Regions from separate parts of the Rhodococcus sp. Z6_132 genome, predicted to be linked through region 1. Evidence: riboswitches for the same ligand, from Rfam matches in the RefSeq annotation. Region 1 holds a riboswitch; each other region holds the start of a gene.

Evidence for each region. Region 1 has a riboswitch for S-adenosylmethionine ahead of AC3YO9_RS00845 (bifunctional o-acetylhomoserine/o-acetylserine sulfhydrylase). Riboswitches for the same ligand answer to the same signal wherever they lie in the genome.
Region 2: another riboswitch for S-adenosylmethionine. It lies ahead of AC3YO9_RS07385 (hypothetical protein); the one in region 1 lies ahead of AC3YO9_RS00845 (bifunctional o-acetylhomoserine/o-acetylserine sulfhydrylase).
Region 3: another riboswitch for S-adenosylmethionine. It lies ahead of AC3YO9_RS07595 (cupin domain-containing protein); the one in region 1 lies ahead of AC3YO9_RS00845 (bifunctional o-acetylhomoserine/o-acetylserine sulfhydrylase).

The regions. Positions count from the first base shown of each region.
Region 1 covers NZ_JBYUNP010000001.1:165,123-175,260, reverse strand. Annotated here, with positions in the region: gene AC3YO9_RS00870 (FAD-binding dehydrogenase) at 1-705, opposite strand, end outside; gene AC3YO9_RS00865 (pentapeptide repeat-containing protein) at 902-1,549, shown strand; gene AC3YO9_RS00860 (bifunctional methylenetetrahydrofolate dehydrogenase/methenyltetrahydrofolate cyclohydrolase) at 1,609-2,472, shown strand; gene AC3YO9_RS00855 (DUF3017 domain-containing protein) at 2,472-2,756, shown strand; gene metX (homoserine O-acetyltransferase MetX) at 2,769-3,860, opposite strand; gene AC3YO9_RS00845 (bifunctional o-acetylhomoserine/o-acetylserine sulfhydrylase) at 3,923-5,233, opposite strand; SAM riboswitch class IV at 5,385-5,502, opposite strand; gene AC3YO9_RS00840 (malate dehydrogenase) at 5,562-6,554, opposite strand; gene AC3YO9_RS00835 (NADP-dependent isocitrate dehydrogenase) at 6,822-8,042, shown strand; gene AC3YO9_RS00830 (DivIVA domain-containing protein) at 8,183-8,488, shown strand; gene AC3YO9_RS00825 (exodeoxyribonuclease III) at 8,457-9,299, shown strand; gene trpS (tryptophan--tRNA ligase) at 9,353-10,138, shown strand, end outside.
Region 2 covers NZ_JBYUNP010000002.1:161,366-171,503, forward strand. Annotated here, with positions in the region: gene AC3YO9_RS07380 (Na+/H+ antiporter) at 1-1,523, shown strand, start outside; gene AC3YO9_RS07385 (hypothetical protein) at 1,532-1,963, opposite strand; SAM riboswitch class IV at 1,969-2,080, opposite strand; gene AC3YO9_RS07390 (acyltransferase family protein) at 2,250-3,524, shown strand; gene AC3YO9_RS07395 (NADPH-dependent F420 reductase) at 3,581-4,270, shown strand; gene AC3YO9_RS07400 (GAF and ANTAR domain-containing protein) at 4,287-5,030, opposite strand; gene AC3YO9_RS07405 (NAD(P)-dependent alcohol dehydrogenase) at 5,234-6,256, opposite strand; gene AC3YO9_RS07410 (MFS transporter) at 6,476-8,023, shown strand; gene AC3YO9_RS07415 (enoyl-CoA hydratase-related protein) at 8,061-8,819, shown strand; gene AC3YO9_RS07420 (IclR family transcriptional regulator) at 8,830-9,642, opposite strand; gene AC3YO9_RS07425 (2-keto-4-pentenoate hydratase) at 9,816-10,138, shown strand, end outside.
Region 3 covers NZ_JBYUNP010000002.1:205,774-215,911, reverse strand. Annotated here, with positions in the region: gene AC3YO9_RS07640 (PfkB family carbohydrate kinase) at 1-243, shown strand, start outside; gene AC3YO9_RS07635 (SDR family oxidoreductase) at 240-962, shown strand; gene AC3YO9_RS07630 (glycosyltransferase family 9 protein) at 959-1,921, shown strand; gene AC3YO9_RS07625 (UDP-glucuronic acid decarboxylase family protein) at 1,893-2,891, opposite strand; gene AC3YO9_RS07620 (HAD family hydrolase) at 3,005-3,892, opposite strand; gene AC3YO9_RS07615 (glycosyltransferase family 2 protein) at 3,915-4,790, opposite strand; gene AC3YO9_RS07610 (NAD(P)/FAD-dependent oxidoreductase) at 5,126-6,049, shown strand; gene thpD (ectoine hydroxylase) at 6,163-7,089, shown strand; gene AC3YO9_RS07600 (GAF and ANTAR domain-containing protein) at 7,280-8,059, shown strand; SAM riboswitch class IV at 8,143-8,254, shown strand; gene AC3YO9_RS07595 (cupin domain-containing protein) at 8,315-8,824, shown strand; gene AC3YO9_RS07590 (hypothetical protein) at 8,951-9,151, shown strand; gene AC3YO9_RS07585 (matrixin family metalloprotease) at 9,213-10,112, opposite strand.

The DNA.
Region 1 (10,138 bases):
CTTGCGCACCAGCTCGGCATTGGCGCCGATGCCGCCGGAGGTGACCACCACGGCCTGGGCGTGCAGCTCGAACTCACCCACCGCGGTGCGCGAGGACGCCACCCCGCGCGGCTGCTCGGAGGCCTCCAGCACGGTGCCCCGCACCCCGCAGGCACGGCCGTCGCTGACCAGCACCTCGTCCACCTGGTGGCGGTGGCAGAAGGTGACCAGCCCGGCGCGCTCGGCGTCGAGCACCCGCTCCAGGAACACCCGCACCACCTCGGGGCCGGTGCCCCAGGTGAGGTGGAAGCGGGGCACGGAGTTGCCGTGCCCGGTGGCCGTGCCGCTGCCGCGCTCGGCCCAGCCCACCGTGGGCATCAGCCGCAGGCCCAGCTCGTGCAGGTACGCGCGCTTGTCGCCGGCCGCGAACTCCACGTACGCCTGCGCCCACTGCCGCGGCCAGAAGTCCTCGGGGCGGTCGAAGGCGGCGGTGCCCATCCAGTCCTGTAGCGCCAGCTCGTAGGAGTCCTTGATGCCCAGGCGGCGCTGCTCGGGGCTGTCCACCAGGAACAGCCCACCGAGGGACCAGAACGCCTGCGCGCCCAGGTTCGCCCGGTTCTCCTGCTCCACCACGGTGACGGTGCGCCCGGCCCTGGTCAGCTCGTAGGTGGCCACCAGCCCGGCCAGGCCGGCACCCACCACGATCACGTCGACGTCCACGCTCATCTGCTTCTCCCGCTCCCGGCGCCGTGCACCGCACCGAGGCCTGAGAGTGCCACACCCCGATGGTGGGTTCCGGTCTGAGCGTGGGGCGCTCGTGAGCTGTCACCAGCGGGGTGACGGCGGGTGCGGCGCTCGCCCGTCGATGGGGCAGGATCGCCGGGCGGCGGGAGAACCCGGGCGCCGATCGGAGGAGGACCACGTGGCCGCTGGGCCGAACGACGAGACGTCCGCGCACGACGAGCAGGATGGCGCCGAGCTCATCGGGGAGAGCTTCGCGGACACGGTGCTGGCGAACGAGCGCTGGACCCGGCGCAGCTACACCGACTGCAGCTTCGTCGACGCCGACCTCAGCGGGTTGCGCACCGAGAACGTGACCTTCACCGGCTGCGACTTCACCGGCGCCGACCTGCGCGACTCCGTGCACCTGGGCTCGGCCTTCCGGTCGTGCAACTTCACCCGGGCAAGCCTGTACCACAGTACTTTTCGCTTCTGCACCCTGATGGGCTCGGTGTTCGAGCGGGCCCGGCTGCGGCCGCTGGTGCTCGAGGAGGTCGACCTGTCGCTGACCTCGCTGGGCCAGGCGGACCTGCGCGGGGTGGACCTCACGGCCGCGCGGCTGCGGGAGGCCAACCTGGTGGGCACCGACCTGCGCAAGGCGGTGCTGCGGGGCGCCGACCTCAGCGGGGCGCGCACCTCGGGTGCCCGGCTGGAGGAGGCGGACCTGCGCGGCGCGCGGGTGGACGCCGACCTCTGGGTGGGCGCACGGCTCACCGGGGTGCAGGTGGAGCCCGTGCAGGCGCTGTCCTTCGCCGCTGCGCACGGCCTGCGCGTCGACCTGCAGCAGTAGCTGGCCGCCGCCCCAGGTCCCTGAGACCTGTGCCGCACGCGTTCTGGAACACTGAGCGCGTGACGGCAACCCTTCTGGACGGCAAGACCACCCGCGACGCGATCTACGCGGACCTGCAGACCCGGGTGCAGGGGCTCATCGAGGCGGGCATCACCCCCGGGCTGGGGACCGTGCTCGTGGGCGACGACCCGGGCTCGCACGCCTACGTCAAGGGCAAGCACGCCGACTGCGCGCGGGTGGGCATCACCTCGCTGCGCCGGGACCTGCCCGCCGACGTCAGCCAGGAGCAGCTGCTGGAGACGGTGGAGGAGCTCAACGCCAACCCCGAGTGCACCGGCTACATCGTGCAGCTGCCGCTGCCCCGGCACCTCGACGAGGTGCGCACGCTGGAGCGGATGGACCCGCTCAAGGACGCCGACGGCCTGCACCCGGTGAACCTGGGCCGGCTGGTGCTCGGCGAGCCCGCCCCGCTGCCGTGCACCCCGCGCGGCATCGTGGCGCTGCTGCGCCGCTACGACGTGCCGATCGACGGCGCCAAGGTGGTGGTGGTCGGGCGCGGCATCACCGTCGGCCGTCCGCTGGGGCTGCTGCTCACCCGACGCACCGAGAACGCCACCGTCACCCTGTGCCACACCGGAACCCGCGACCTGGCCGCAGAGGTCTCCCGTGCCGACATCGTGGTGGCGGCCGCCGGGGTGCCCGGGCTGGTCACCGCGGACATGGTCCGCCCCGGCGCGGCCGTGCTGGACGTGGGGGTCACCCGCACCGAGGCCGGCCTGGTGGGCGACGTCGCCAAGGACGTGGCCGAGGTCGCCGGCTTCCTCTCGCCCAACCCCGGCGGCGTGGGCCTGATGACCCGCGCCATGCTGCTGGTCAACGTGGTCGAGCGGGCCGAGGCGATCCTGGCCTCGCAGCGCGGCTGATGGCGCTCGCGGCGCGGCTGCGCACCCTGCACTGGCCGTTCGTGACCGTGGTGCTGATGGTGCTGGTCGCCGGCGGGTTCGTGCTCACCGACCGCTGGCGCCGCGGGGCCATCGTGCTGGGTGCGGCCATGCTGGTGGGCGCCGCGCTGCGGGCCGTGCTGCGCGACGACCAGGTGGGCCTGCTGGCCGTGCGCCAGCGCCCGGTGGACGTGCTCACCTACGCGGCGTTCGGCGTGGCCGTGCTCGCCCTGGCCGGCTCGATCGATGCGCTGGGCACGGTCTAGCGCCGCCCAGGGCTAGTCCGCGGAGCGCGCCAGGGTCTCCTGGATGAGCTCGCTGACCGCATCGGCCTCCAGCAGGAACCCGTCGTGGCCGAACTCCGAGGTGATCACCCGCAGCCGGTCGCAGGTGGGCAGCCCCTCGGCCAGCTCGGCCTGCAGCCGCAGCGGGTAGAGCCGGTCGGAGTCGATGCCGCCGACCACCACCGGTCGGCGCACGCCGCGCAGCGCCGCGGCCACCCCACCCCGGCCGCGACCCACGTCGTAGGAGTTCATCGAGTCGGTCAGCCGCACGTAGCTGCCGGCGTCGAAGCGCTGCACCAGCTTGGCGGCCTGGTGGTCGAGGTAGCTCTGCACCGCGTAGCGCCCACCCTCGGCGGGGTCCTCCCCCTCCTGGGGCAGGTTGGCGAAGCGGCTGTCCAGCTCGTGCTCGGCGCGGTAGCTGAGGTGCGCGATGCGCCGGGCCAGGCCCAGACCGGTGCGCGGGCTGCGGCCGGTGCCGTGGTAGTCCCCGCCCTGCCAGTCCGGGTCGGAGGTGATGGCCAGGATCTGGGCGGACTGGGTGCCGATCTGGTCGGCGGTGGCCCGTGCCCCGGTGGCCAGCACCAGCGCCGCGCCCACTCGGTCGGGGTGGCCCACCACCCACTCCAGGGCGCGCATCCCCCCCATGGAGCCACCCATCACCGCGGCGAAGCGGGGGACGCCCAGCCGGTCGGCCAGGGCAGCCTCCATGGCCACCTGGTCGCGGATGGTGATGGCGGGGAAGCGCGAGCCCCACGCCTTGCCGTCCGGTGCGAGGGAGGACGGTCCGGTGGTGCCCCGGCAGCCGCCCAGCACGTTGGGGGCGATGACGCACCACTCGTCGGTGTCCAGCGCCGCGCCGGGCCCGACCAACCCGCTCCACCACCCGGGGGAGGGGTGCTCCGGGCTGACCGGGCCGGTGACGTGGGAGTCACCGGTGAGGGCGTGCAGCACCAGCACGGCGTTGCTGGCGGTGGCGTTCAGGGTGCCCCAGCTCTGCAGGGCCACGGTCACCTCGGCCAGCTCGACGCCGCTCTCCAGCGTCAGCGGGCCGAGGTCGACCGTCGTCAGCGCCCCGTCCGGACGCAGCGCCCCGGCAAGGGTGGCACCGGCCGGACGGGAGGCCGACGGGTGCTCGTCGTGCAGCAAGCTCACGCCTGTGCTGCTGCTTCGAACCCGGTCCGCAGGTCACCCAGGATGTCCTCGATACCTTCGATGCCGACCGCCAGGCGCACCAGGCCCGGCGTGACGCCTGCGGAGAGCTGCTCCTCCGGGGAGAGCTGGGCGTGCGTGGTGGAGGCCGGGTGGATGACCAGCGAGCGGACGTCGCCGATGTTGGCCACGTGGCTGTGCAGCTGCAGCGCGTTGACGAAGCGCTTGCCCGCCTCCACGCCACCGGCGATCTCGAAGGCCAGCACCGCGCCGGCGCCCTTGGGCAGCAGCTTCTGGGCGCGGTCGAACCACGGCGAGCTGGGCAGGCCGGCGTAGGCCACCGACTCCACGTCCTCGCGGGCGGAGAGGAACTCGGCCACCTGCTGGGCGTTGGCCACGTGCCGCTCCATGCGCAGGCTGAGCGTCTGCAGGCCCTGGTTGATCAGCCAGGCGTTGAACGGCGACAGCGCTGCACCCATGTCGCGGAGCAGCTGCACGCGCATCTTCAGCGCGTAGGCCGGGGCGCCCAGGTCGGCGAAGACCACGCCGTTGTAGCTGGGGTCGGGGGTGGTGAAGCCGGGGAAGCGGCCGCTGGTCCAGTCGAACGTGCCGCCGTCCACGACCGCGCCGGCGATGGTGGTGCCGGTGCCGCCCAGGTACTTGGTGGCCGAGTGCACCACCACGTCGGCGCCCAGGGCCAGCGGCTGGATCAGGAACGGCGTGGCGACGGTGTTGTCCACGATCAGCGGGATGCCAGCGGCGTGGGCGACCTCGGCCACGCCGGGGACGTCGAGGACGTCGTTGCGCGGGTTGGCGATGGTCTCGCCGAAGAACGCCTTGGTGTTGGGCTGGATGGCGGCCCGCCACTCCTCGAGGTCGTCCGGGTCGCTGACGAAGGACACCTGCACGCCGAGCTTGGGCAGCGTCTGGGTGAACAGGTTGTAGGTGCCGCCGTAGAGGCTCGGGCTGGCCACCACGTGGTCACCGGACTCGGCGACGTTGAGCAGCGCGTAGGTGGTGGCGGCCTGGCCGGAGGCCACCAGCAGCGCGGCCACACCGCCCTCGAGGGCGGCCAGCCGCTGCTCCACCACGTCGTTGGTGGGGTTCATGATGCGGCTGTAGATGTTGCCCGGCTCGGCCAGGGCGAACAGCGCCGCCGCGTGGTCGGTGTCGCGGAAGGCGTAGGCGGTGGTCTGGTAGATCGGCAGCGCGACGGCCCCGGTGGTGGGGTCGGGGGCCTGGCCCGCGTGGATCTGCTTGGTCTCGAAGCTCCAGGAAGCAGCGGGATCGGAAGTCGTGGGGTCGCTCATCGGGTCAGTCAGCTCCAAGAAGGTGCGGGCGTCGTCCACGCCCGGTGGGGGAAGGGATGCGCGGCCAGCGGGCCGCGGGCGATCTCCTGGGTGGTCAACAGTCGCTACACATGGCGAGACCTCCGACAGACGGGGGGCCAGTCGTGCGACGGGCCCGCGCTTGACGACCGGACGTTGCTCCGATCGACCCGGTCATCACCCGGGGCACCCCACCGCGGTTGGAGGGTTGCCGTCCAGCAAGCCGGGGCTACGCGCTGGCACTCATGACCTGGCAGAGATGTTAGCGGAGCCGTCGTCTCGCGCGTAACAGGTGTGGGGTGGGCGGGGCTCAGCCCAGCAGGCCCTGCTCGCGGACGGTGTCGCGCTCCTCGGTGAGCTCGGCGACGGAGGCGTCGATCTTGCCGCGGGAGAAGGCGTCGATCTCCAGGCCCTGGACGATCTCGTAGCGCCCGCCCGAGCAGGTCACCGGGAAGGACGAGATGAGCCCCTCCGGGACGCCGTAGGAGCCGTCGGAGGGCACCGCCATGGACACCCAGTCGCCGGCCTGGGTGCCGTGCACCCAGTCGTGCACGTGGTCGATGCCGGCCGAGGCGGCCGAGGCGGCCGAGGACGACCCGCGGGCCTCGATGATGGCCGCGCCGCGCTTCTGCACGGTGGGCAGGAACTCGCTCTCCAGCCACTGCTGGTCGTTGACCACCTCGGCGGCGATCTTGCCGTCCACCTCGGCGTGGAACAGGTCGGGGTACTGGGTGGCGGAGTGGTTGCCCCAGATGGACATCTTGGCGATGTCCAGCACCGGGACGCCGGTCTTCTTGGCCAGCTGGGCGATGGCCCGGTTGTGGTCCAGCCGGGTCATCGCGGTGAACCGCTCGTCCGGCACGTCCGGGGCGTTGCTCATCGCGATGAGGGCGTTGGTGTTGGCGGGGTTGCCGATCACCAGCACCCGCAGGTCGTCGGCGGCGTTGTCGTTGAGCGCGCGGCCCTGCTTGGTGAAGATGGCGCCGTTGGCGGAGAGCAGGTCGCCGCGCTCCATGCCCTTGGTGCGCGGGCGCGAGCCCACCAGCATGGCCACGTTGACCCCGGCGAAGGACTCGTTGGCGTCGTCGGAGATGTCCACGCCGCGCAGCAGCGGGAAGGCGCAGTCCTCCAGCTCCATGGCCACGCCCTCGGCGGCGCCCACGGCGTCGGGGATCTCCAGCAGGCGCAGTGCCACAGGGGTGTCCGGGCCGAGCATGGCCCCGCTGGCGATGCGGAAGAGCAGCTGGTAGCCGATCTGGCCGGCGGCACCGGTGACGGCCACCTTCACGGGGGTGTTGCTCACGACTGGCTCCTCACGAGTTCAGCGCCGAGGGCGAGGAACGCTCTGGCACACCGATGGCGGGCAGGGCTCGACGCTAGCAACTGCGGAGGACCAACGGTGATCGTGACCACCAGGGTCGCGCTGCCTGAGCAGGGCCGGCGCAGTAGCGTGCCTGCTGAGGCTCACGGACCGTGTCAGCCCCCGTACCAGTACGCTCGTCTTGCTTGGGTCACGTCAATCGCACAGGTGCGTGAGGCCCGGCGAGGAGCGAGAGGAGAGACCCACCGCATGAGCAAGATCAAGGTTCAGGGCACCGTCGTCGAGCTCGACGGCGACGAGATGACCCGCATCATCTGGCAGTTCATCAAGGACAAGCTGATCCACCCGTACCTGGACATCGACCTGGAGTACTACGACCTGGGCATCGAGCACCGGGACGCCACGGACGACCAGGTGACCGTGGACGCGGCCAACGCCATCAAGAAGCACGGCGTCGGCGTCAAGTGCGCCACCATCACCCCCGACGAGGCGCGGGTGGAGGAGTTCGGCCTGAAGAAGATGTGGGTCTCGCCCAACGGCACCATCCGCAACATCCTCGGCGGCGTGGTCTTCCGTGAGCCGATCATCTGCAGCAACGTGCCGCGCCTGGTCCCGGGCTGGACCAAGCCGATCATCATCGGCCGCCACGCCCACGGCGACCAGTACAAGTCGACCAACTTCAAGGTCCCCGGGCCCGGCACCGTCACCATCACCTACACCCCCTCCGACGGCTCCGAGCCGATCGAGCACGAGGTGGTGCAGATGCCCGAGGACGGCGGCGTCGTCATGGGCATGTACAACTTCACCAAGTCCATCGAGGACTTCGCGCGGGCCTCGCTGTCCTACGGCCTGCAGCGGAACTACCCCGTGTACCTCTCCACCAAGAACACCATCCTCAAGGCCTACGACGGTGCGTTCAAGGACATCTTCCAGCGCATCTACGAGGACGAGTTCAAGGCTGACTTCGACAAGGCCGGGCTCACCTACGAGCACCGCCTGATCGACGACATGGTCGCCGCCGCCATGAAGTGGGAGGGCGGCTACGTCTGGGCCTGCAAGAACTACGACGGTGACGTGCAGTCGGACACCGTGGCCCAGGGCTTCGGCTCGCTCGGCCTGATGACCTCGGTGCTGATGACCCCGGACGGCAAGACCGTCGAGGCGGAGGCCGCGCACGGCACCGTCACCCGGCACTACCGCCAGCACCAGGCCGGCAAGGAGACCTCGACCAACCCGATCGCGTCGATCTTCGCCTGGACCGGTGGCCTCAAGCACCGCGGCAAGCTGGACAACACCCCCGAGGTCACCCAGTTCGCCGAGACCCTCGAGCGCGTCTGCGTCGAGACCGTCGAGAGCGGCAAGATGACCAAGGACCTGGCGCTGCTCATCTCCAAGGACGCGCCGTACCTGTCCACCGAGAAGTTCCTCGCCGCGCTGGACGAGAACCTCAGCGCCGCGATGCAGAAGTAGCCTCCGGCTACCTGCGCGGCTGACACGACCGCGGCCCGGTCCCGCCTCTGGCGTGGCCGGGCCGCGGTCGTGTCACCATGGCCTCCCGCACCACTTCTCCTCGCACCAGGCACTGTCCCACCCACAGAGAGGCGCCCACGATGGGTCTGACTCCGGACGAGGTTCGCGACGTCACCTTCGACCGCGCCCCGTGGGGGCAGCGGGGCTACCACGAGCACGAGGTGGACGCCTTCCTCGACCACGTCTACGAGCAGCTGCTCCAGCTGCGGGCCCAGCACCGGCTGGAGCTGTCCCGCCTGGTGCAGGAGAACGACGAGCTGCGCGACCGAGTGGCCGAGCTGACCGGCGAGCCGCTGCCCCGGCGCCGCCAGCCCAGCGTCGAGCCGGCCACCCGCCAGCACTACGCTGCCTCCAGTGAGCGCCCCACCCCTGCCAAGCATCGCTAGCCCCCACCTGAGCGTCTCCAGCGTCAACGTCAACGGCGTCCGCGCCGCTGCCGGCAAGGGCCTGCTGGCCTGGCTGGCCGAGACCACGGTGGACGCGGTCTGCCTGCAGGAGACCCGCGCCGACGACACCCAGCTGCGCAAGGCCCTCGCCCCGGCGCTGGACGCCGGCTGGCACCTGGAGTCGGCCGAGCCGGCACTCAAGGGCCGCAACGGAGTCGCGGTGCTCACCCGCAGCCAGCCCAAGGCGGTACGGGTGGGCTTCGGTGCCCCGGAGTTCGAGGACTGCGGCCGCTACCTGGAGGTGGACCTGGCCACCGCGGACGGGGTCGTCACCGTGGCCAGCCTCTACCTGCCCTCCGGCGAGGTCGGCACCCCGCGGCAGGAGGAGAAGGAGCGGTTCATGGCCGACTTCGAGCCCTACCTGGCGAGCCTGGCCGACGGCGCTGCGGTGGTGTGTGGCGACTGGAACATCGCGCACACCGAGAGCGACCTGAAGAACTGGAAGGGCAACCGCAAGTCCTCCGGCTTCCTGCCGCACGAGCGGGAGTGGATGGACCGGGTGCTGTCCCCGGCGGGGGGCTGGGTGGACGTGGTGCGCGCGCAGCACCCCGGGGTGCCCGGCCCCTACACGTGGTGGTCCTACCGCGGCCGTGCCTTCGACAACGACGCCGGCTGGCGCATCGACTACCAGCTGGCCACCCGTGCGCTGGCCGACACCGTGGCCTGGGCCCGCGTGGAGCGTGCCGCCGAGCACGCGCTGCGCTGGTCCGACCACGCCCCCGTCACCGTCGGCTACCGCTGGGCCTCCTAGCGGGCCGACCGAAAGCTCCTGGCCGCTCCACCTGCGTGAGAGGATCACCACCCATGTCCACCCCTGCACCCACCAGCGGAGTCCCGCGCGTGCTGTCCGGCATCCAGCCGACGGCTGACTCCTTCCACCTGGGCAACTACCTGGGTGCGCTGCGGCAGTGGGCCCCGCTGCAGGACGACCACGACGCCTTCTACTGCGTGGTGGACCTGCACGCCATCACCGTCGAGCAGGACCCGCAGGTGCTGCGCCAGCGCACCCGGGTGGCCGCGGCGCAGATCCTGGCGCTGGGCATCGACCCGGCGCGGGCGTCGCTGTTCGTGCAGAGCCACGTGCCCGAGCACACCGAGCTGACCTGGGTGCTCAGCTGCCTCACCGGCTTCGGCGAGGCCAGCCGGATGACGCAGTTCAAGGACAAGTCGCAGCGCTTCGGTCACGACCGCTCCTCGGTGGGCCTGTTCACCTACCCCATCCTGATGGCCGCCGACATCCTGCTGTACCAGGCCGACCGGGTGCCCGTGGGCGAGGACCAGCGCCAGCACCTGGAGCTCACCCGTGACCTGGCGGCCCGCTTCAACACCCGCTACGGCACCACCTTCGTGGTGCCGGAGCCGCACATCATCAAGGACGTCGCCAAGATCTACGACCTGCAGAACCCCACGGCGAAGATGAGCAAGTCGGCCTCCAGCCCGGCCGGCATCGTGGACCTGCTCGACCCGGTGAAGAAGTCGGCCAAGAAGGTGCGCTCGGCGGTCACCGACGACGAGCGCGAGATCCGCTACGACGTGGCGAGCAAGCCCGGCGTCAGCAACCTGCTGACCATCCACTCTGCGCTGTCCGGG
Region 2 (10,138 bases), on a different contig from region 1:
CTCCGGAGACGGTGCTGCTGTTGTTCCTGCCCGCGATCCTGTTCTGGGAGAGCCTGACGACGTCGCTGCGCTCGATCAGGCGGGACCTGCGCGGCATCGTCCTCCTCAGCACCGTGCTGGTGGTGGCCACGGCGTTCGCGGTGGCCGGTATCGCCCACGCGCTGGGCATGCCGTGGCCCGCCGCGCTCATCCTCGGCGCCGCGGTCGCCCCGCCTGACGCCACCGCCGTGGCCGGGCTGGGACGCACCCTGCCGCACCGCAACTTCATGCTGCTCAAGGCCGAGAGCCTCACCAACGACGGCACCGCCCTGGTGGTCTTCGCCCTCGCCGTGGGGGTGGCGGTGGGTGGGCGCTACTCACCGCTGGACATCACTGCCCGGGTGCTGCTCTCCTACCTCGGCGGCATCACCGTGGGCGCCGCGGTCGCCGGCCTGGCCTACCTGCTAATGCGGCCGCTGCGCGAGGCACGGGCCATCAATCTCACGCTGCTGCTCGTCCCGTTCGTCGCCTACCTGCTGGCCGAGCTGATCGAGGCCTCCGGGGTGCTGGCCGTGGTCGTCGCAGGGCTCATCCTGGCGTTCAACTCGGGTCGCATCACCACGGCGGCCTCACGTCGGCAGACCGAGGCGGCGTGGCCGCTGGGGTCCTACGTGCTAAACGGCGCGCTCTTCGTGCTCATCGGCCTGGAGGTGCAGGCCGTGGCCCACCAGCTGGAGGCGGGCGACGTGGCGCGGCTGCTGGTCACCATGGTCGCCGTCTGGCTGGGGCTGATCCTCGTCCGCTTCCTCTTCCAGACCTCCACTGTCCTGCTGATCCGGCTGCTCGACCGCCGGCCCTCCCAGCGCGCGCGGCGGATGACCCACCGTGCCCGGGTGGTGAGCGCGGTCGCCGGGTTCCGCGGAGCGGTCTCGCTCGCCCTGGCGCTGTCGGTGCCCGCGACCTTGGACAACGGGCAACCGCTGCCGGCCCGCGACGAGATCACCCTGGTCGCGGCCGGGGTCGTGCTCCTCACGCTGCTGGTGCAGGGTCCCGCGCTGCCCGCGGTGGTGCGGTGGGCCCACCTGCCGGAGGATGCCACCCATGCTGCCGAGCTGCGGCTGGCCGAGCACGCGATCACCACCACCGCCGTGGCCGCCCTGCCCGCCCTGGCCGACGAGCACGGCACCAGCGAGGAGGTGCGGGTGCGACTGATCCGCGACTACGAGGAGCACCTGCGCCTGGTCGACGCCACGACTCCGGTGCCCGCGGAGCAGGCGGACCGCGACAGCGAGGTGTTCGAGGCGTCCGCCCAGGAGTCGCCCAACAGTGCCGACGCCGTGGCCGCGCTCGCCGTCGCCCGCGACGCGCCACGCACCCACAACGAGGAGTACACGCGGCTGCGGCTCGCGCTGATGGAGCGCAAGCGGGAGGTGCTGAACCAGCTGCGCCGCGACGGGGTCATCGACGACACCGTGGCGCGCCGGGTGCAGGCGCGGCTCGACATCGAGGAGCTGCGCCTGGCCGGTGTCGACCCGCTGGACTAGCGGTTGGCTCAGGCCCACCAGGGTGTGACCGCGACGCCGTCGAGCGTGACGAGCTGCAGCTCGGTCGCGCCGGGATCGACCAGCGCCGACACCGGCTCGGTGGCGCCGGGTGGCTCCAGCAGGCACGGGGTGGGGCCGTCGCTGCTGCAGGGGAACCACAGCCCCGCGCACTGCAGCACCGTGCCTGCGCGCACGATCTTCACGGCCGGCCCGTGCGTTCCCACGGCGGCGCGCAGCCGCCCAGGGTGGTGGTGCCACCACCGCAGCAGCGAGCCGTCGCGGCACTCGATGAGCACGTGGTCGCCGTCGAAGCCCACCACCGTCGCCCAGCGGCCACGCGAGCGGTACTGCCGCGCCATGATCCAGTGCGGCTGGTGTCCGCTGCGGTACGTCCGGCACGGTCCCACACCTGGCAGCTCGACGTTGCGCATCACCGTCATCTCCGATCCCATCCTTGGCCGCACCGGGTGCGCGGCCCTGTTCTTCCTGCGGAAGCACCCCGGGGGAGAGGGTTGCTGGACAGCCAGCCGCAGGGCTTGGCGCTGTCACTCGGGAACGGGCTGGACTGTACTGCCGAACGCCGACACAACGGGTTCGCCCTCGACGCTCGCCGCAGTGGCGACTCGTCACGATGCACGCCAGGCTGGAGAGGTCGCTGTCGGCGACACGAGTGGCGGTGCCCAACTGGTCATTCGGGCGCCACGGTCTGGGCACTACGCTGCCCGGGTGCCAGTCTCCGAGATGAGTCCCGTCAAGACCGATGCGCTGGTGCTGGCGTCCGGCAAACGACGGACATCGCTCAGCGAGGGCTTGGGCGGACACGACAACTCGCTCGGCATCATCCGGCTGGTTCTCGCCTCGTTGGTCATCTTCTCCCACGCCTTCCCCCTCGGCGGGGGTGAGGACCCGATGCTGCGGTGGAGCCGCGGTCAGGACAACCTCGGCGCCATGGCCGTGCTCGGGTTCTTCGCCATCAGTGGCTACCTGATCACCAAGAGCGGTGCCGGAAGCGACATCGTGCGGTACCTCTGGCACCGGGCGCTGCGCATCTTGCCGGCCTTCTGGGGTGTGCTCCTGGTCAGCGCACTGGTCGTGGGCCCGCTGATCTGGATTCGAGATGGCCACGACCTGGCCAGCTACTTCCAGAGAGCTGACGGTGGCCCTGCCACCTACCTGAAGGCGAACTGGGACCTCACCATCAACACGTGGGGCATCTACGACATCTTTGCGGGGACGACGCCCTACGGGGACACGGTCCACATGTCGGTCTTCAACGGGTCGGTGTGGACGCTGACCTACGAGTGGACGTGTTACCTCATCATTGGCGTGTTCGTGCTGTTCGGGGCCCTGGGCCGGGCGAAGTTCCTGGTGCCGCTGCTCACCGCGGTCTTCCTCGCCATGCAGGTGATCCGCACGGAGCTTCCCGCCCACGCGCACGTGCTCGGCTCGTACTTCGGCGACCGCTACCACGTCACGCTGCCGCTGATCTTCTTGTACGGCGCCTGTCTCGCGCTGTACTCCAAGCGCATCCCGCTCGACGACCGTCTGGCCGCGGTCTGTGGAACCACGGTGGTGCTCACCGTGCTTCTGGGCTGGTTCGGTCTGCTCGGCTACCCCGCCCTGGCCTACTTCCTGATGTGGCTCGCGGCACGCCTTCCCGCTGCGCTCCGCAAGGTGGGTGCAACGAACGACTACTCCTACGGCATCTATCTCTACGGGTTCGTCGTCGCGCAGGTGTTGGCCTACCTCGGCGTGCACCGGTGGGGCTACCTGCCCTTCTCGCTGCTGACCCTCGCGGTCGCCGCCGGGTGCGCTGCCGCGAGCTGGCACCTCGTGGAGAAGCGTGTTCTCGCAGTGAAGGATCGTGGGCCGGGCCGCGGTCACCGCTACTGGCGAGACGCCAGCACCGGCGTGGCGACCCGAGTACTCACCGGCCGGGTGAGCACCTTCGTCGTGGGCTGTGTGCTGCTCGCTGGTGGGTACGCCATGGTCTGGCGCTGACCTTCCCACCGGCCTGAGCGGGGAATACCTGTCCTTCGCGCCGAGTTGTCCGCACCATGACGACCATCGGTTTCATCGGCAGCGGCAACATCGGCAGCAACCTCGCGCGACTGGCTCTCACCCGCGGCTACGACGTGGTGCTCAGCAACAGCCGCGGCCCGGAGACGCTGCAGGACCTGGTCGGCACCTTCGGCCCCGGGGCCTGCGCGGCCACCCCGGAGGAGGCCGCCGCGGCCGGCGACCTCGTGGTGGTCACCGTCCCGCTCAAGAGCTACCAGCAGGTGCCGGTGGAGCCGCTGCGCGGCAAGGTCGTCATCGACACCAACAACTACTACCCGCAGCGCGACGGGCAGATCGCCGAGCTGGACGACGAGTCCACCACCGTCTCCGAGCTGCTCCAGGCGCACCTGCCCGACTCGCAGGTGGTCAAGGCGTTCAACAACATCTACTTCGACTTCATCGGCACGCTGGCCCGCCCCGCCGGCAACTCCGGGCGCAGCGCGCTGGCCATCGCCGGCGACGACGCCGGGGCCAAGCAGACCGTCACCAAGCTGCTCGACCAGCTGGGCTACGACGCCCTGGACGCCGGCCCGCTCGCCGAGGGCTGGCGCTACCAGCGCGACACCCCCGCCTACGCGGCCTACTTCGACACCACGGCCGAGAGCCAGACACCCCGGGCGCGTCAGGCGACCGCCGGGCAGCTGCGCGAGCTGCTGGCCCAGGCGAAGCGCTACCGCGACATGTGAGCCCCAGCCAGCCGGGCTAGGAGGAGTCGGCGCTCTTGGTGGCGTCGGCGACGATCTGAGCGGCGATGATGTGCAGCTTCACGTTCTGCTCCTGGGACAGCCGCGAGATGAGGTCGAAGGCAGCCTTGGCGTCCAGCGTGAACCGCTCCATCACGACTCCCTTGGCCTGGCCGATGACGTCGCGGTTGACCAGTGCGTTGGTGAGCGTGCGCTCCTGGCGCGCACCGGCGATGGCCACGGCAGCATGGGTCGCGAAGATCAGGCCGGTCGCGACCGACTCCTCGGTGAACGCAGACGGCTGCGAGGAGTACAGGTTGAGCACTCCGAGGTTGTCACCCTCGACGTAGAGCTGGAAGCACAGCATCGAGGCGATTCCGGCCGCGCGGCCGGCCGCCACGAAGGCCGGCCACCGGTCCTCGTCGGCGAGGTCGGCGATGTGCAGGGTCTCTTGCTCGTAGATCGCGGTGAGGCAGGGTCCCTCGCCCAGCTCCGTCTGCATCTCGTCCATCCGCCGGGCCAGCTCGTCGGTCGTCGCCTTGGGCAGCACGACCTTGCGGTCCACGACTGTGCTGATGGTTCCGTGCTCGGCGCCGATCACAGACGAGAGCACCGCGGTGAGCACCGCGTCCAAGGTGTCGTCCTCGCTGCCGTGGTCACGGTGCAGGGTTCGGGCAAGCTCACCCATCACGGTGCTGAACTTCTCCGCCTCCCCGTGGACCGCAGTGGGGGTCCGCTCGTTCTCGCCCGTGGGCATAGCCATGGAGTGGCCTCTCTTTCGGACGCTCGACGCTGGTCAGGGCACTGCCCAGGCTAAGGGCTCTGGTCATCGTAGGGCATCACGTGGACATATCGGGGCAAGCTAGTTGACAGGCGGGCTGGGGCACGCTAACTGGTTGAGCCCAATCACCTTGCTTGACTGTAGTACTGGCAAGAGCGGTGCGCTGGGCGCTGCGGCTGGGCGGTCTAGGGGACCACCACGGCGCGGCCGGTGATCGAGCCCGCGCGCAGGTCCTCATAGGCCTGTGGCGCCTGGTCGATGCCGTAGGTGGTGGTGTGGATCTGGATCTGGCCCCTCCGGGCCATCTCCACCAGCTCCATCAGCTCCTTGCGCCGGCCCCACAGCGAGGTGGACACCGAGATGTTGTACGGCGCACTGGTGAGACCGATCTTGGCGCCGCCGTTGCCGGCCCCCACGATCACCACCGACGACGCCACCCCGGCGCAGGCCACGGCCAGCTCCCCGGTGACGTCGGCGCCCACGAAGTCCAGCACCACGTTGGCACCGCGGCCGCCGGTGAGCTCGCGGATCTTCACTGCCGCCTCCGGGTTGGACTGGAAGGCCTCGTGCGCGCCCTGCTCCCGGGCGAAGGCCAGCTTCTCCTCGCCCACGTCCAGGGCCACCACCCGCGAGGCGGTGAGCGTGCGGAGCAGCTGGATGGCCACGTGGCCGAGCCCGCCCGCGCCGATCACCACCACCGTGGAGCCGCCCACCAGCTGGTGCTGCACGCTCTTGATCGCCTGGTAGGGCGTGAGCGCGGCGTCGGTGAGCGAGGCCGCGCGCACCGGGTCGAGGTCGCCGATGGGCACCATGTGGCGCACGGAGTCGACGACCATGTACTCCGCCATGGCCCCGTCGTGGCCGAGGCCCGGTGAGGTCATCCCGTTGAGGCAGAGGTTCTCGTAGCCCTCGGCGCACATCTCGCACACCCCGCAGCCCCAGCAGCCGTAGACGATGACGGCATCACCGACGGCGACGCCCTCCACTCCCTCGCCGAGCGCGGCCACGGTGCCCGCGGGCTCGTGGCCCAGCGTCATCGGCATGGGATAGGGGTAGGTCTCCTGCGGCCACGCCATGACGAACTCGTCGGAGTGGCACAACCCGGACGCGGTGATCTTGAGCAGGATCTCCCCGGAGGCGGGGGTTGGCTCGTCGACGTCGACCAGCTCGGGGCGGGAACCGAAGCTGCGGTACTGCACGGCCTTCATGGCGTCTCCTCTGCGCGTGGCTCTTCGGAGAGTCGTGACCGGCCGCGACCGGCAGGACCCACCCTCCATGGTCCACGCGCAGCGACCGGGGCCGACGGCTGCCGGACCGGCTCGACGCAAGCCGGCCGCGGACAGGGCAGAGTGTGCGGGTGGCCGGGACGTCCTGACCGCTTCCACTGGCGGCAACGCCCCTCTCGAGCAAACCCCTGGAGCACCGCAGTGACCTTCACCGAGTCCACCGACGTCGCTGCGCCGGTGTCGGTGGCCCGCCGCTGGGCGTCGCTGGCCGTCCTGTCGGCGAGCCTGCTCGTCGTCACCATGGACCTCACCGTCCTCAACGTGGCCCTGCCCGACCTGGCCGCCGACCTGCGCCCCACCGCCAACGAGCAGCTGTGGATCGTGGACATCTACTCGCTGGTGCTGGCCGGGCTGCTGATCTCCATGAGCGGCCTGGCCGACCGGTGGGGCCGCAAGGCCGTGCTGCTGGGCGGCTTCGTGGTCTTCGGCGCGGCCTCGGCGGTGGTGCTGCTGGTGGATTCCTCCGCCGAGCTCATCGCCGCCCGAGCCGCGCTCGGCGTCGGCGGGGCGATGATCATGCCCACCACGCTCTCGCTGCTGCGGTCCGTCTTCACCGACCCTGCCGAGCGCGCCACCGCACTCGGCGTGTGGGCGGGGGTGTCCTCCATCGGCGCTGCCGTCGGCCCCATCGTCGGCGGCGCGCTGCTGGAGCACTTCAGCTGGCACGCCGCCTTCCTGGTCAACGTGCCGCTGATGGTGGTGGCCCTGGTGGCCGGCTGGCTGATCCTGCCCGAGGCGCGCGTGCCCAACCCGGGGCGCTGGGACTTCGTCGCCACCGTGCTGTCCGTCGGTGGGATGGTCGCGCTGATCTGGGGCATCAAGCACTTCGCCAAGGAGACCAGCCTGCTGGCCCCCGCCGGCTGGGCCGCGCTGCTCGCTGCCGTCGTGCTGCTCACCGTGTTCGTCCGCCGCTGCCTGCGCCAGGACGAGCCGCTGCTGGACGTGCGGCTGTTCACCCGCCGCCCCTTCACCGCCGGCGTGGTCGCCGCGCTCGGAGCCATGCTGGCCATCGCCGCGCTGCTGCTGCTGCTCGCGCAGTGGCTGCAGCTGGTGCAGGGCCAGAGCCCGCTGCAGTCGGGCGTGCACCTGCTGCCCATCGCCGGTGGCGGGCTGGTCGCCTCGGTGGCGGCTCCGGTGCTGGCCCGCTGGATCGGGGCGCGCACGGTGCTGGCCGTCGGCGTGGCCATCGCCGGGGTGGGTTGCCTGCTCATCTACCTGGTGCCCGGCGAGCTCACCTACACCACCGCCGCCATCGCCATGGCGCTCACCGGCGCCGGTGCCGGGTCGCTGGCCATCGGCTCGGCCATGATCATGGCCGGCACCCCGCCGGAGAAGGCGGGCAACGCCGCCGCCATCGAGGAGACCGCCTACGACCTGGGCAACGTGCTCGGCGTCGCCCTGCTGGGCAGCATCGCCGCGGTGATCTACCGCAACCACCTGGACGTCGGGGCGCTGGCCGAGCAGGGCGTACCGGCGGAGCTGGTGACCGCTGCGGAGGACTCCCTGGGCGGAGCCGCCGCCGTGGCCACCCAGGCGCAGCTGCCGGAGCTGGCCGCGCAGGCCAGGGTGGCGTTCACCGACGCGCTCGCCGACACCAGCCTGGTGGCCGGCGTGTTCATGCTGGTGGTCAGCGTCGTCGTCTTCGCCACTGCGCCCAAGGGGCTGGACATCACCAAGCAGGAGCACTAGCCCCACCCGGTGGCCTGCACGGGATACGTTGCCGCACATGAGCACACCCCTGGTGACCACGACCCGTGAGGGCCGGACGCTGGTGATCCGGCTGGACCGGGAGGCCAAGCGCAACGCCCTCAACCCCGACGTCACCGCCGGGCTGGACGCCGCCCTCAACGAGCTGGACGACGACCCGCAGCTGTGGTGCGGCGTGCTCACCGGCGGCCCCGCGGTGTTCTCCGCCGGCGCCGACCTGGCCACCGGACCGGGTGAGCCCACCGAGCGCGGTGGCATCGCCGGGCTCATCACCCGCCGCCGGGTGAAGCCGCTGATCGCCGCCGTGGAGGGCCTGGCCCTGGGCGGGGGCATGGAGCTGGTGTTCTGCTGCGACCTGGTGGTGGCCTCGCGCACCGCTGCCTTCGGCCTGCCGGAGGTCAAGCGTGGCCTGGTGCCCGACTTCGGCGGCGCGTTCCGGGCGGCGCACCTGCTGCCGGCCAACGTGGCCCGCGAGCTGCTGCTCACCGGCGCCACCCTGGACGCCGAGCGCGCCGAGCGGCTGGGCTTCGTCAACCGGCTCACCGCACCGGGGGAGGCGCTGGCCACCGCGCTGGCGCTGGCCGAGGAGATCAACCGCAACGCGCCGCTGGCCGTGCGGGAGGCGCTGCGCCTGGGCGGCGAAGAGATCAGCGGTGACGAGACGGCGTCCTGGCAGCGCAGCAACGCCGCGCACGCCCGGCTGCTGGCCTCGGCCGACGTCAAGGAGGGCATCTCCGCGTTCTTCGAGCGGCGCGACCCGGACTGGTCCGGCCGCTGAGCGAACCCGGTCAGCGGGGCAGGAACAGGTCCCGCCGCGCCATGGTGCTGGACACCGCCGCCGCGGCGGCCCGGACCGCGTCCACGTGCGCCTCCGGGCGAAACCGCGACGTGGGCCCGGTGACGCTGATCGCCGCCACCGCCCGCTCGTCCGCGCCCAGCACGGGGGCGGCCACGCACTGCAGCCCCACCGCCGACTCCTCGTGCTCAAAGGCCACCCCGCGCTCCACCACCGCGTCCAGCTGGCGCAGCAGCAGTCCCGGCGCCACCACGGTGTGCGGGGTGCGCCGCTCCAGCCGCCCGCTGAGCACCGCCCGCCGCAGCTCGGGCTCCGCGTGCGCCAGCAGCACCTTGCCGATGGCCGTGCAGTGCAACGGCATCCGACCCCCGTGCCGGGACGGCGTGGCGGCCTGGCGGTGCCCGCCGATCTTGGCGACGTAGACCACCTCCCGGCCCTCCGGCACGCCCAGGTGCACCGTCTCGTGGGTGCGCTCGTAGAGGTCCTGCAGGAACGGCATGGCCACCTCCAGCAGGCTGCGCTCCACCGACGCCCGCAGGCCCAGCTCGAACAGCCCGCCGCTGAGCCGGTAGCCGGCGCTGCTGCCGCTCACCCGGTCCAGCAGCCGGGTGGCCACCAGCTCACCGGCCAGGCGGTGCACGGTGGCCTTGTGCAGCCCGGTGCGCCGGACCAGCTCGGCCAGGCTGAGCACCTGGTCGTCCGGGGTGAAGGCGCGCAGGATGGCCACCGCCTTGCCCAGCACCGTGTTCAGGTCTCCGGTTCCCACCGACGGGTCCACAGGCGGGTCCACCGCTGGGTTCACCACCGCGCCCTCCTCGGCCGACTTTCGCCCACCGTATCGCTGAGCGAGACGAAGGGGTGGTCTGTGCCCGCTGGGTGGCGCAGAGTGGCCGGCGAACCAGAACCTGTCGAGAGTGGAGCACCACCATCAGCCAGTACCAAGTTCCGACCGGGCCCGCCGAGGCGCCCAGCACGGACATCGCCGCCGAGACGGTCGCCGCCGCTGCTGACCGCCTGGTGCAGGCGCACTTCAGCGGAGTGGCCTGCGCCCCCATCCGCGACCTGATCGGCCGCGACGACGTCGCCGCCGCCTACCAGGTGCAGGAGCGGCTCAACGCCGCCCGCACCGACCGCGGCGCCCGGGTGATCGGCCGCAAGATCGGGGCCACGTCGGAGGCTGTGCAGACCCAGCTCGGCGTCGACCAGCCCGACTTCGGGGTGCTCTTCGACGACATGGGCTTCGCCGACGGCGAGGAGATCCCCATCAACCGGCTGATCCAGCCCAAGGCCGAGGCCGAGGT
Region 3 (10,138 bases), on a different contig from region 1:
TCGCTGGCCAGCGTGGACGCCGTCGCGGTGTTCACCGAGGACGACCCGCGGGCCGCGCTGGCGAAGCTGCGTCCGGACGTGTGGGCCAAGGGCGGCGACTACGGCGGCACCCCGCTGCCGGAGACCGCCCTGGTGCGCTCCTGGGGCGGACGCGTGGTGCTGCTGCCCTACCTCGACGGGCGCTCCACCACCGCCCTGCTCGCCGCCCAGCCCAGCTCCCAGCCCAACCTGGAGGTTCCGTGACCGCAGCAGGCAACGGCACCACCCCGCTCGCGCCGCGCGAGCTCGGCACGGTCTACGTCACCGGCGGGTCCAGCGGTCTCGGTGCCGCCGTGGTGGCGGCGGTGTGCGCCCAGGGCGGCCGAGCTGCGGTGATCGACCGCGTCGCACCCCAGGCCGACGTCCCGCACGTGCTGGCCGACCTCGCCGACAGCACCGCCGCCGAGGCAGCCGTCGCCGAGCTGGTGCAGCGGGTGGGCCCACCCACCGCCGTGGTCACCGCGGCCGGCACCGACGCCTGCGGCGGCCTGGACGAGGTGCCCACCGAGACGTGGGAGCGGGTGGTGCGGGTCAACCTCTTCGGCACCGTGGCGGTGGTCCGCGCCTGCCTGCCGCACCTGCGGGCCAGCCGCGGCACCGTGGTGACGGTGGCCTCTACCCTCGGGATCAAGGCCATCGGCGACGCCACCGCCTACTGCGCCTCCAAGTTCGGCGTGGTCGGCTTCACCCGGGCGCTGGCCACCGAGCTGGCCGGCACGGTCGGGGTCACCCTGCTGATCCCCGGCGGCATGAGCACCGCGTTCTTCGACGGCCGCACCGAGCAGTACCGGCCGGGTCCGGACGCCGTGCTCAACGACCCGGCGCACACCGCGGCCACCGTGGTGATGGCCCTGCGCCAACCGGTGGGCTCGGAGGTCCGCGAGCTGGTGGTGGCCACCTCCACCGAGCCGTCCTGGCCGTGACCCCGACGGTGCTCGCGCTGCGGGCCCTCGGCCTCGGCGACGCCCTCACCGGGGTGCCCGCGCTGCGCGGGCTGCGCCGGGCGTTTCCCGCCCACCGCCTGGTGCTCGCCGCCCCCGAGCCCGTCGGCGCCTGGCTGCACCGCCGCGGCGTGGTGGACGCGGTGCTGCCCACCGCAGGGCTGGCGCCGCTGCACTGGGAGGGCCCTGTCCCGGTGGCGGTGAACCTGCACGGCCACGGCCCGCAGAGCCACCGACTGCTGCAGGCCCTGCGCCCGCAGCAGCTCGTCGCCTTCGGTTGCCCCGCCGCCGACCACCTCGGGCCCGCGTGGCGGGCCGACGAGCACGAGGTGCTCCGCTGGTGCCGGCTGGTGCGCAGCGCCGGTGGGGACTGCGGGCCGGAGGACCTGCGCCTGAGCCACCCCGCCGGCGCCACCCGCTCGCCGGACACCGTGGTGGTGCACCCCGGCGCGGCCTCGGGCTCACGCCGCTGGCCGGTGGAGCGCTGGGCCCCCGTGGCGCGCGCACTGCTCGCCCAGGGCTACCAGGTGGTGCTCACCGGCAGCCGCGCCGAGGCCGGGCTCTGCGCCCGCATCGCCGAGCAGGCGCCGGGTGCGCGCAGCACCGCCGGTCGGCTGGACCTGGCGGCGCTCACCGCCTGCGTGGCCGGAGCCGGTGTGGTGCTGTGCGGCGACACCGGGGTGGCCCACCTGGCCACGGCGCTGGCCACCCCGTCGGTGCTGCTGTTCGGACCCACCCCGCCGCACCGCTGGGGCCCGACCGTCGACCCGCACCTGCACACCGTGCTGTGGCCGGGTGATCCTGCCGCTCCCGCCTGGGGCGATCCGCACGCCGAGGCGCTCGACCCACGCCTGGCCGCGGTGACCGTGGCGGAGGTGCTGCAGGCGGTGCGCCGCCTGGTGGGCGGGCCGGTCAGGCCGACTGCCGCGCGGCCTGGCTGAACCACTCCACCGTCCGCGCCAGGCCCTGGGGCCAGGACACCTCCGGGCGCCAGCCCAACGCGTGCTCAGCGAGGGTGGTGTCCGGCCGCCGCACCTGGGGGTCGTCCACCGGACGTCCGACGTGCTCGATGGTGGAGCGTGACCCGGTGGCCGCCACCACGTCCTCGGCGATCTGCCGCACGGTCAGCTCGGTGGGGTTGCCGATGTTCATCGGGCCGGGGTGCCCGCTCCCGGCCAGCGCGAGGATCCCCGCGATCAGGTCGGAGACGTAGCACACCGACCGGGTCTGCAGCCCGTCGCCGGCGACCGTCAGCGGCTGCCCGGCCAGCGCCTGGCGGATGAAGGTGGGGATGGCGCGGCCGTCGTGCGGGCGCATCCGGGGGCCGAAGGTGTTGAAGATCCGCACGATGGCGGTGTCCACGTCGCAGCTGCTGCGGTAGGCCACCGTCATGGCCTCGGCGTAGCGCTTGGCCTCGTCGTACACCCCGCGCGGGCCCACCGGGTTGACGTGGCCCCAGTAGCTCTCCGGCTGGGGGTGCACCTGGGGGTCGCCGTAGACCTCGGAGGTGGAGGCCAGCAGAAAGCGCGCGCCCTTGTCCTTGGCCAGGCCCAGAGCGTGCAGCGTGCCGATGGCCCCCACCTTGAGCGTCTCGATGGGCAGCGTCAGGTAGTCCACCGGCGAGGCGGGCGAGGCGAGGTGCAGCACCAGGTCGACCGGCCCGGGCACGTGCACGAAGTCGGTGACGTCGCAGCGCACCAGCCGGAAGCGCGGGTCGTCGAGGAGGTGGGCGACGTTGCCGGGGCTGCCGGTGAGGAAGCTGTCCAGGCAGACCACCTCCGCGCCGCGCCGCAGCAGCTCCTCGCACAGGTGGCTGCCCAGGAACCCAGCGCCGCCCGTCACCACCACCCGCTCGACGTCCCGAGCCGCGTGGGACGTGCGGGACCCGAGGTCACCCCCTGATGCACCCATGGACCACAGGTACCAGCCGTGCCGACCCCCCGCGACTCGACCGCAGGGGACTCGACCGTAGCGGACTCGACCGCAGGGCCGGGGCCGTCCGGCAGCTCCACCCACTCACCGGGTCACGGTGCGGCGGTCTCGCCCACCATCGCTGCCAGGCCGTCGCCGGGTCCGACGACGCTCACCGGTTCCCACCACCGCCGCAGCACCCGAGCCACCCCGTCCTCGGTGTTGGTGTCGGTGACCACGTCAGCCACGGCCCGGACCGAGGCGTGGGCGTTGCCCATGGCCACGCCACAGCCCGCCCACCGCAGCATCGACACGTCGTTGGGCATGTCGCCGAAGGCGAGCACCCGCTGGGCCTGCACCCCGTGGTAGCGGGCCACCATCGCCAGCCCGGCTGCCTTGCTCACCCCGGCCGGCAGGATCTCCACCAGGCCGTCGCCGGTGGAGTAGGTCAGTCCCACGCTCTCCGGCAGCCGCGGGGCCAGCACGTCGGCCACGTCCTGGCTGCTCAGGCCGCACTGGCGCACCAGCAGCTTCACCGCCGGCTCGGCGCAGAGCTCGGCCAGGGAGACCTCGAGGTTGTCCGCGCTGGGCCAGTGGTGGGCACGGCGCGGAACCCACACCTCGTCGCGGGTCGACGGCTCGGGGTGCCCCAGGCGGTCGACGGCGAGGCCGCAGCCCGGCAGCGCAGCCAGGGCCACCTCCGCCACCTCGGCCAGCACCGGCGGCTCCAGGCAGCGCTTCCACAGCACCCGCAGCGTCGCGGTGTCGAAGAGCACCGCGCCGTTGGCGCAGACGGCGAGCGGGGCGATGCCGAGCTGGTCGGTCACCGGCAGCACCCACTGCGGGGGACGTCCGGTGACCGGCACGAAGGGGACCTGCGAGGTCGCCAGCGCGCGCACCCCCGCGATGGTCGCCGGGCTGACCAGCCCGTCAGCGCCCAGCAGCGTCCCGTCCAGGTCGCTGGCCACCAGGTGCGGCAGCGGTGCGGCAAGTGGGTTCACCGGAGTCGCAGCAGCCCCCGGATCAGATGCTGACATCGGCACCCAGGCCACGGAACTGGTTCTCCTTGAACTCGCGAAAGCCGGGGATGCGCTCGCACGCGCGGTGCCAGTTGGGGTTGGTCTTCTTGTCCCGCTTGTAGCCGTAGGTGGCCACCTCGGCGTCTGCCGGCTCCTGGTGGAACACCCGCAGGTCCGGCGAGTACTCGGGCACGCAACCAGCAACGGTGATCATCCGGTGGGCGAAGTCGGCGTCCTCGTAGCCCCAGACCCCGTCGAACTCCTCGTCGTGACCGCCGATCTCCCGGGCCTTGGCCACGGGGTACAACAGGTTGCCCGCGTGCATGAACGCCCAGGGCTGCGGAACGTCCGGCAGCGCCACCATGTCCGGCATCCTTCGATCCTGCGGCAGCCCGTAGTTGGACACGCTGCCCACGGTCGGCAGCAGGTCCAGCACGCTCACGTCCCGCATGATCTGGGCGGGGCTGAGCGCGGCACAGGAGACGAATACCCGCTCACCCGTGCAGATCCTGCTCGGCCCGCCCTGGGCGACGTACTGCAGCGCCGCGACCAGGTACCCCTCCTGCAGCACGCAGTCGGAGTCCAGGGACAGCACCCACTGGGCTCGGGTGAGCCGGAGGGCCAGGTTGCGCGCCCGGCAGAGCGCGAACGGGTGCGGCAGCTTGGGCTGCTGCACCAGGGTCAGCTGCATCCGGCTGGAGAACTGCCGGTGGAGCCGCTCGAGGGAGTCGACGTCGGAGTTGTTGTCGACCAAGATCACCTCGACGCGGTCCAGGGCAGGGCCCTGCCCGGCAATGCCGGCCAACGTCCTGGCGAGCAGGTCGGCGTCGTTGTGGCAGGGGATGGTGATGGCGATCAGCGGTGCTTCTGTTGCGGCCATGGCGCTCCACAGGAGAGAGGGAGGGTGCCGCCGGGGTGCACTCACCCGACGTGGGGTGTGCCGATGGCTACAGCTTCCCCCCGTGGCCAACGATACGGTGGCGCCCCCGAACCCGCTCAACGAGAAGACGTCTCGGCGAACTCGTAGTCGATGTCGGTGAAGGAGTCGACCGCGAAGACGTAGCAGAACCGCAGCACGGACTCGCCTCGCTCGCCGTGGTTCCAGGGTGGGACGGCTGGGCCCGCGCTGCTCGGCGCAGTGGCCTTCGTCGCAGCACCGCGCTGCTGGGCCCCTCCAGCGAGCCGCGGCCGCTCGGGCGGTGCATCCTGGGCGCCATGACCCCCCCACAGCAGAAGACCGGTGAGGAGACCCACTACGAGGCCGTGGTGGTGGGAGGCGGCTTCGCCGGGCTCACTGCCGCGCTGTGGCTAGGCCGGTTCCACCGACGGACGCTGGTCCTCTCGGCCGGACCGTCCCGCAACGCGCCGGCGCAGGTCGCGCACGGCTACCCCGGCTTCGACGGTGCCAACCCCGGGGAGCTGCTGGACAAGCTCGAGGCGGAGGTGGACCAGTACCCCAGCGTCACCCGGCGCACCGCGTGGGTGGACACCGCCGCCCAGGACGGCGACCAGTTCTGCATCACCGCCGGTGAGCTGGCGGTCACCGCTGACCGAGTGGTTCTGGCCACCGGCATCCGCGACGTGCAGCCGGACCTGCCCGGCTTCGCCGACTACGAGGGCAGGAGCATCTGGCACTGCCCCGCCTGCGACGGCTACGAGTACACCGGCAAGCCGATCGTGGTGGTGGGCAACGGGGAGCACGTCGCCGGGTACGCCCAGGAGCTCGTGCCCTACGCCGACCCGCTCACCATCGTCACCCACGGCTCCACCTTGGCCGGCTCCGCCGAGGACCTCGCCGCGCTGGCGCCCCGCGGCATCGAGGTGCACGAGCAGGCGATCCACCGCCTGCACGGGGCCGACGGGCAGCTGGAGGCAGTGGAGCTGGCCGACGGCACCGTGCTGGAGGCGGCGGCGGTGTTCTACTCCCTGGGCCACGAGCCGCTCTCCGAGCTGGCCAAGCAGCTGGGCTGCGAGGTGGGCGCGGAGGGCCTCGTCGTCGACCGGCGGCAGGAGACCACCACCACGGGCGTCTACGCCGCCGGCGACCTGGCACCGCTGGAGGAGCTGGTGGTGGTGGCCGCCGCGATGGGTGCGGTCGCCGCCAACAACCTGCACCAGAGCCTCGGCCCGGGCAGCTGAGCCAGCGCCCACCCAGCCGCGCTCACCTCGACTTGCGGCAGTGGGGCAGACGGGCACGATCGGGCCATGCCCGCACCGCGGACGCGGTGGCTCGTGCGCCGAAGGAGGATGCCGTGACCGATCGCCTCTCCCCGCCGTCGACAGCCATCACCGCTGGCTCGGAACCCGTGCTCGACCACTACCCCACCCGCACCGCGGCGCGCCCGGAGCTGCTGGTCCGGACCGATCCCGCGGTGTGGGGCGGGCTCTCCGCCCCCGGCCCGTTCTCCGCCGACGAGCTGGCTGACTACGACCGCACCGGCTTCAGCGCGGTCCCGGCGCTGCTCGGCCCGCAGGAGGTGGCCGACCTCGCGGACGAGCTCGTCCGGTTCGCGACCGACCCCGCCGTGCGGGAGGACCGCCGCACCGTCATCGAGAAGTCCTCCCAGGAGGTGCGCTCGGTGTTCGAGGTGCACCGGACGAGCCAGGCGGTGGCGGCGCTGGTCGCCGACGAGCGCGTGATCGGTCGGGCGCGCCAGGTGCTGGGCTCCGACGTGTACGTCCACCAGAGCCGCATCAACTACAAGCCCGGCTTCGGCGGTGGTGGCTTCTACTGGCACTCCGACTTCGAGACCTGGCACGCCGAGGACGGCATGCCCGCCCCACGGGCCACCAGCATCTCCATCGCGCTGACGGAGAACTTCCCGCACAACGGCTGCCTGATGATCATCCCGGGATCGCACCGAACGTTCGTGCCCTGCGTGGGCGAGACACCCGAGGAGCACTTCACCACCTCGCTGCGCGAGCAGGGCCGCCAGGTCGGCACCCCCGACGACGCCAGCCTCGCCACCCTCACCGCGGCCGGCGGCATCAGCCTGCTCACCGGTGCTGCGGGCTCGGCCACGATGTTCGACTCCAACTGCATGCACGGCTCGGCGAACAACATCACCCCGTACCCGCGGTCCAACCTGTTCGTCGTGTTCAACAGCGTGCAGAACCGCCTGGTGGAGCCGTTCGCCGCGCCGGCCCCACGGCCGGAGCACATCGCCGCGCGGGGGTGAGTCGGTCCCCAGCCGCACCCTCGTCGACCAGCGCGGGCACCATCGCTTAAAGTTTCACCTGTCTGGCCCGTGCGGGCCCGACGCGGTCCAGCCGTCGGGCCACCCTTGTCGCTGAGGGTGTTCCGTGGGCCGCGCGCCCACTGCATCCTCGTGGATGGCCGCCTGTGCGGCCGCAAACGGGAGCACAACCATGAGTGACACCCCCAGCGCCGCTGGGCGTCCAGCACCGAGCGTGAGCCAGGCTGGCGCTGTGGAGGTGCCCAGCCCGGGCCCCGCGCGCGAGCTCATCGCCGCGATCCACGAGCTCACCCGGATCGTGGTGGGCGAGAAGCCGCTCGACGAGGTGTTCGCCCAGGTGGTCCAGCTGGCCCGGCAGGAGATTCCCGGCGCCGACGAGGTGTCGGTGACCATGGTGGACGGGTCGGACCCCACCACACCGGCCGCGACGGGCGAGCTCGCGTGCACGCTGGACGAGCGGCAGTACTCCACGGGGCAGGGTCCGTGCCTACAGGCGGCCACCACCGGAGAGACGCTGCACATCCCGGACATGCAGGCAGAGCAGCGGTGGCCTGAGTACACCCCCTTCGCCGCGCGCAACGGCGGGCTGAGCTCGCTGTCGGTACCGCTGCCCGTGCAGGACACCACGGTGGGCGCGCTGAACATCTACGCCCGGGGGGTCGACGCCTTCGACGAGCACAGCCGCGAGCTGGCCGAGCACTTCGCCGGCTACGCCGCGGTGACCGTGCGCAACGCCAGCCTCTACACGGCCACCACGACCCTGGCCGAGCAGATGCAGGAGGCCATGCAGTCCCGCGCGGTGATCGAGCAGGCCAAGGGCATCATCATGGGCGAGCGCCGGTGCAGCCCCGACGAGGCCTTCCGGCTGCTGTCCAAGGTCTCCCAGGACGCCAACCGCAAGCTCCGCGACGTGGCGACCGCGCTCGTCGCCCAGGCCTACCAGTCGTCCTAGTCCGAGCTGCCTGGACGTCTGCGCTGCGCGCCCGGCGGAAACCGCTTGACAAAGTTGACCAGTCCGGTCGACTATTGGTGCCAGGTCATGAGCGCCAGCGTCAAGCCCCGGCTCGCTGGCCGGCAACCCTCCTCCGCGGTGGGGTGCCCCGGGTGAGGACCAGGCTCCGGCGAGGTGTCGGAGCAAGCGCGGACCCCCGAGTGACGCACGCTCTCTCTCGGGATCTCTGGGGTCCCTGAGCGGAACGAGAACGCCGTGACCACCACCCTGCTGTCCCGCCCCGCCGCTGCGGCGGCGACCGAGACCCCCACCACGCTGCGCCTGGCCACCCTGGTGCGGGGCATCGCCGCCCAGCCACACCTGTGGCGCGACCAGGTGCGCTTCTCCACCCGGGAGCGCTGCTGGTCCCGGCTGGAGTCACCGGCCGGGGTGGACGTCTGGCTGCTCACCTGGACCAGGACGCAGAGCACCGACCTGCACAGCCACGGGCTGGCCAGCGCCGCGCTGACCGTGGTGCAGGGCACGATCACCGAGGTGCGCCCGGACGGCCGCGGTGGGCTGCACGCCGACCGGCTGGGGGTGGGCGGGCTGCGCACCGTCACCACCGGCGTGATCCACGACGTGCGCACCGAGCGGGACGAGCCGGCGGTGAGCATCCACGCCTACTCCCCCCGGCTCACCGAGATGACGTTCTACCGGCTGGAGGACGGGCTGCCCGTCGCCGACCGCACGGTGCTCACCGACGAGCCGGAGGTTGACGCCTGAGACCTGCCGGTGGGCCGCGCCCGGGGGTGCAACCGGTCACATCCCGGCGATCAAGGCCCTCTGAACCGCCCTGAACAGGGCATTCTTGGGCACACACCCCGCTCGGGGTGGTGAGGAGGACCGGCGATGAGCACCTCGTCAGGACGCGGCGGTCCCTGGATGACCGCGACGATGCAGTACTGCAGCGGCTGGCGCACCTCGGCCTCGGCCGGGTTGCAGCGCCGGGCCAGCACCCCGCGCCGCGTGCGCCGCACCGTCAAGGCCCTCCGCGCCGTGGATGGGCCGTCTGCAAGTACCACCAAGCGCGCCGCCGACCGTCGTCGCTAACCGCTACCAGGTGCTGCTGCTCAGCCCCCGCCAGCAGCAACACCCGGTCAGCAGCACCCGGTCAGCGGAAGAAGCTGAGGAACAGCGCCACCAGCCAGCTCCAGAAGTCCAGCCACGGGTTCGACGGCGCGGGGGCCACCGGCGGTGCCGGCTCGCCCGCGCACGGCGCGCCGTCCAGTCCGCCCGCGGCCCGGCCCACCCGCTCCAGGCCCTTGCGGTCGCCCGCGGCGAACCCTGGGGTGGCGGCACCGCTGACGGTCGGGTTCATCACCTGGCCCGGCGTGCTGGTGTGGTCCAGACCGATGGCGTGGCCCAGCTCGTGCAGCACCAGCCGGCCCCGGGTGGACGACGCGGCCGGCCCGAACCCGGGCGCCAGCTGCGGGTACGTGCGGCTGTCGAGCACCACGAACCCGGACACCACCTGCCACGGGGTCGCCTGCGCGGCACCCGGCGGGGTGTACGACCAGGTGGTGACGCCGCCGACGCCCGCGGCGCCGCCCATGCCGTTGAGCAGGCTGGACGTGTCCGGACCCGTCCCCGGCGCGGCCCAGGCGATCACCAGCGGCGTCCTGGGGTTGGCCGGCGTGCCGTCGAAGCCGTGGCCGCGCTGCGGAACCACGTCGGTGGTGCCGGTGTACACCAGGTTCAGCCCGGACTCCCGGCGGACGATGTCCACGGCCGCCGCCACGTCAGCCTCGGCCGTGGGACCGCCGTTGCGCGGGTTGACCTGGTACGGGATGGGCTCGCAGGGGTTCCAGCGGATCACCGTCCCGTCCGGGTTGTGGTGCAGCGCGTAGCCGTCGTAGCTGACCGAGGCGGCCCCGGTGGTGGTGACCGGCGCCGGGTCCGGCGCCACGGGCGCGGGTGCCGACGAGGCCACCGTGGCACCGGAGGCCATCAGCAGCGCCGTGGTGGCACCGGCCAGCGCGAGCCCGCGGAGGCGAGGAACGGTCAGCGTCATGTGGGGTCTCCGTAGCTGTCTCGGCC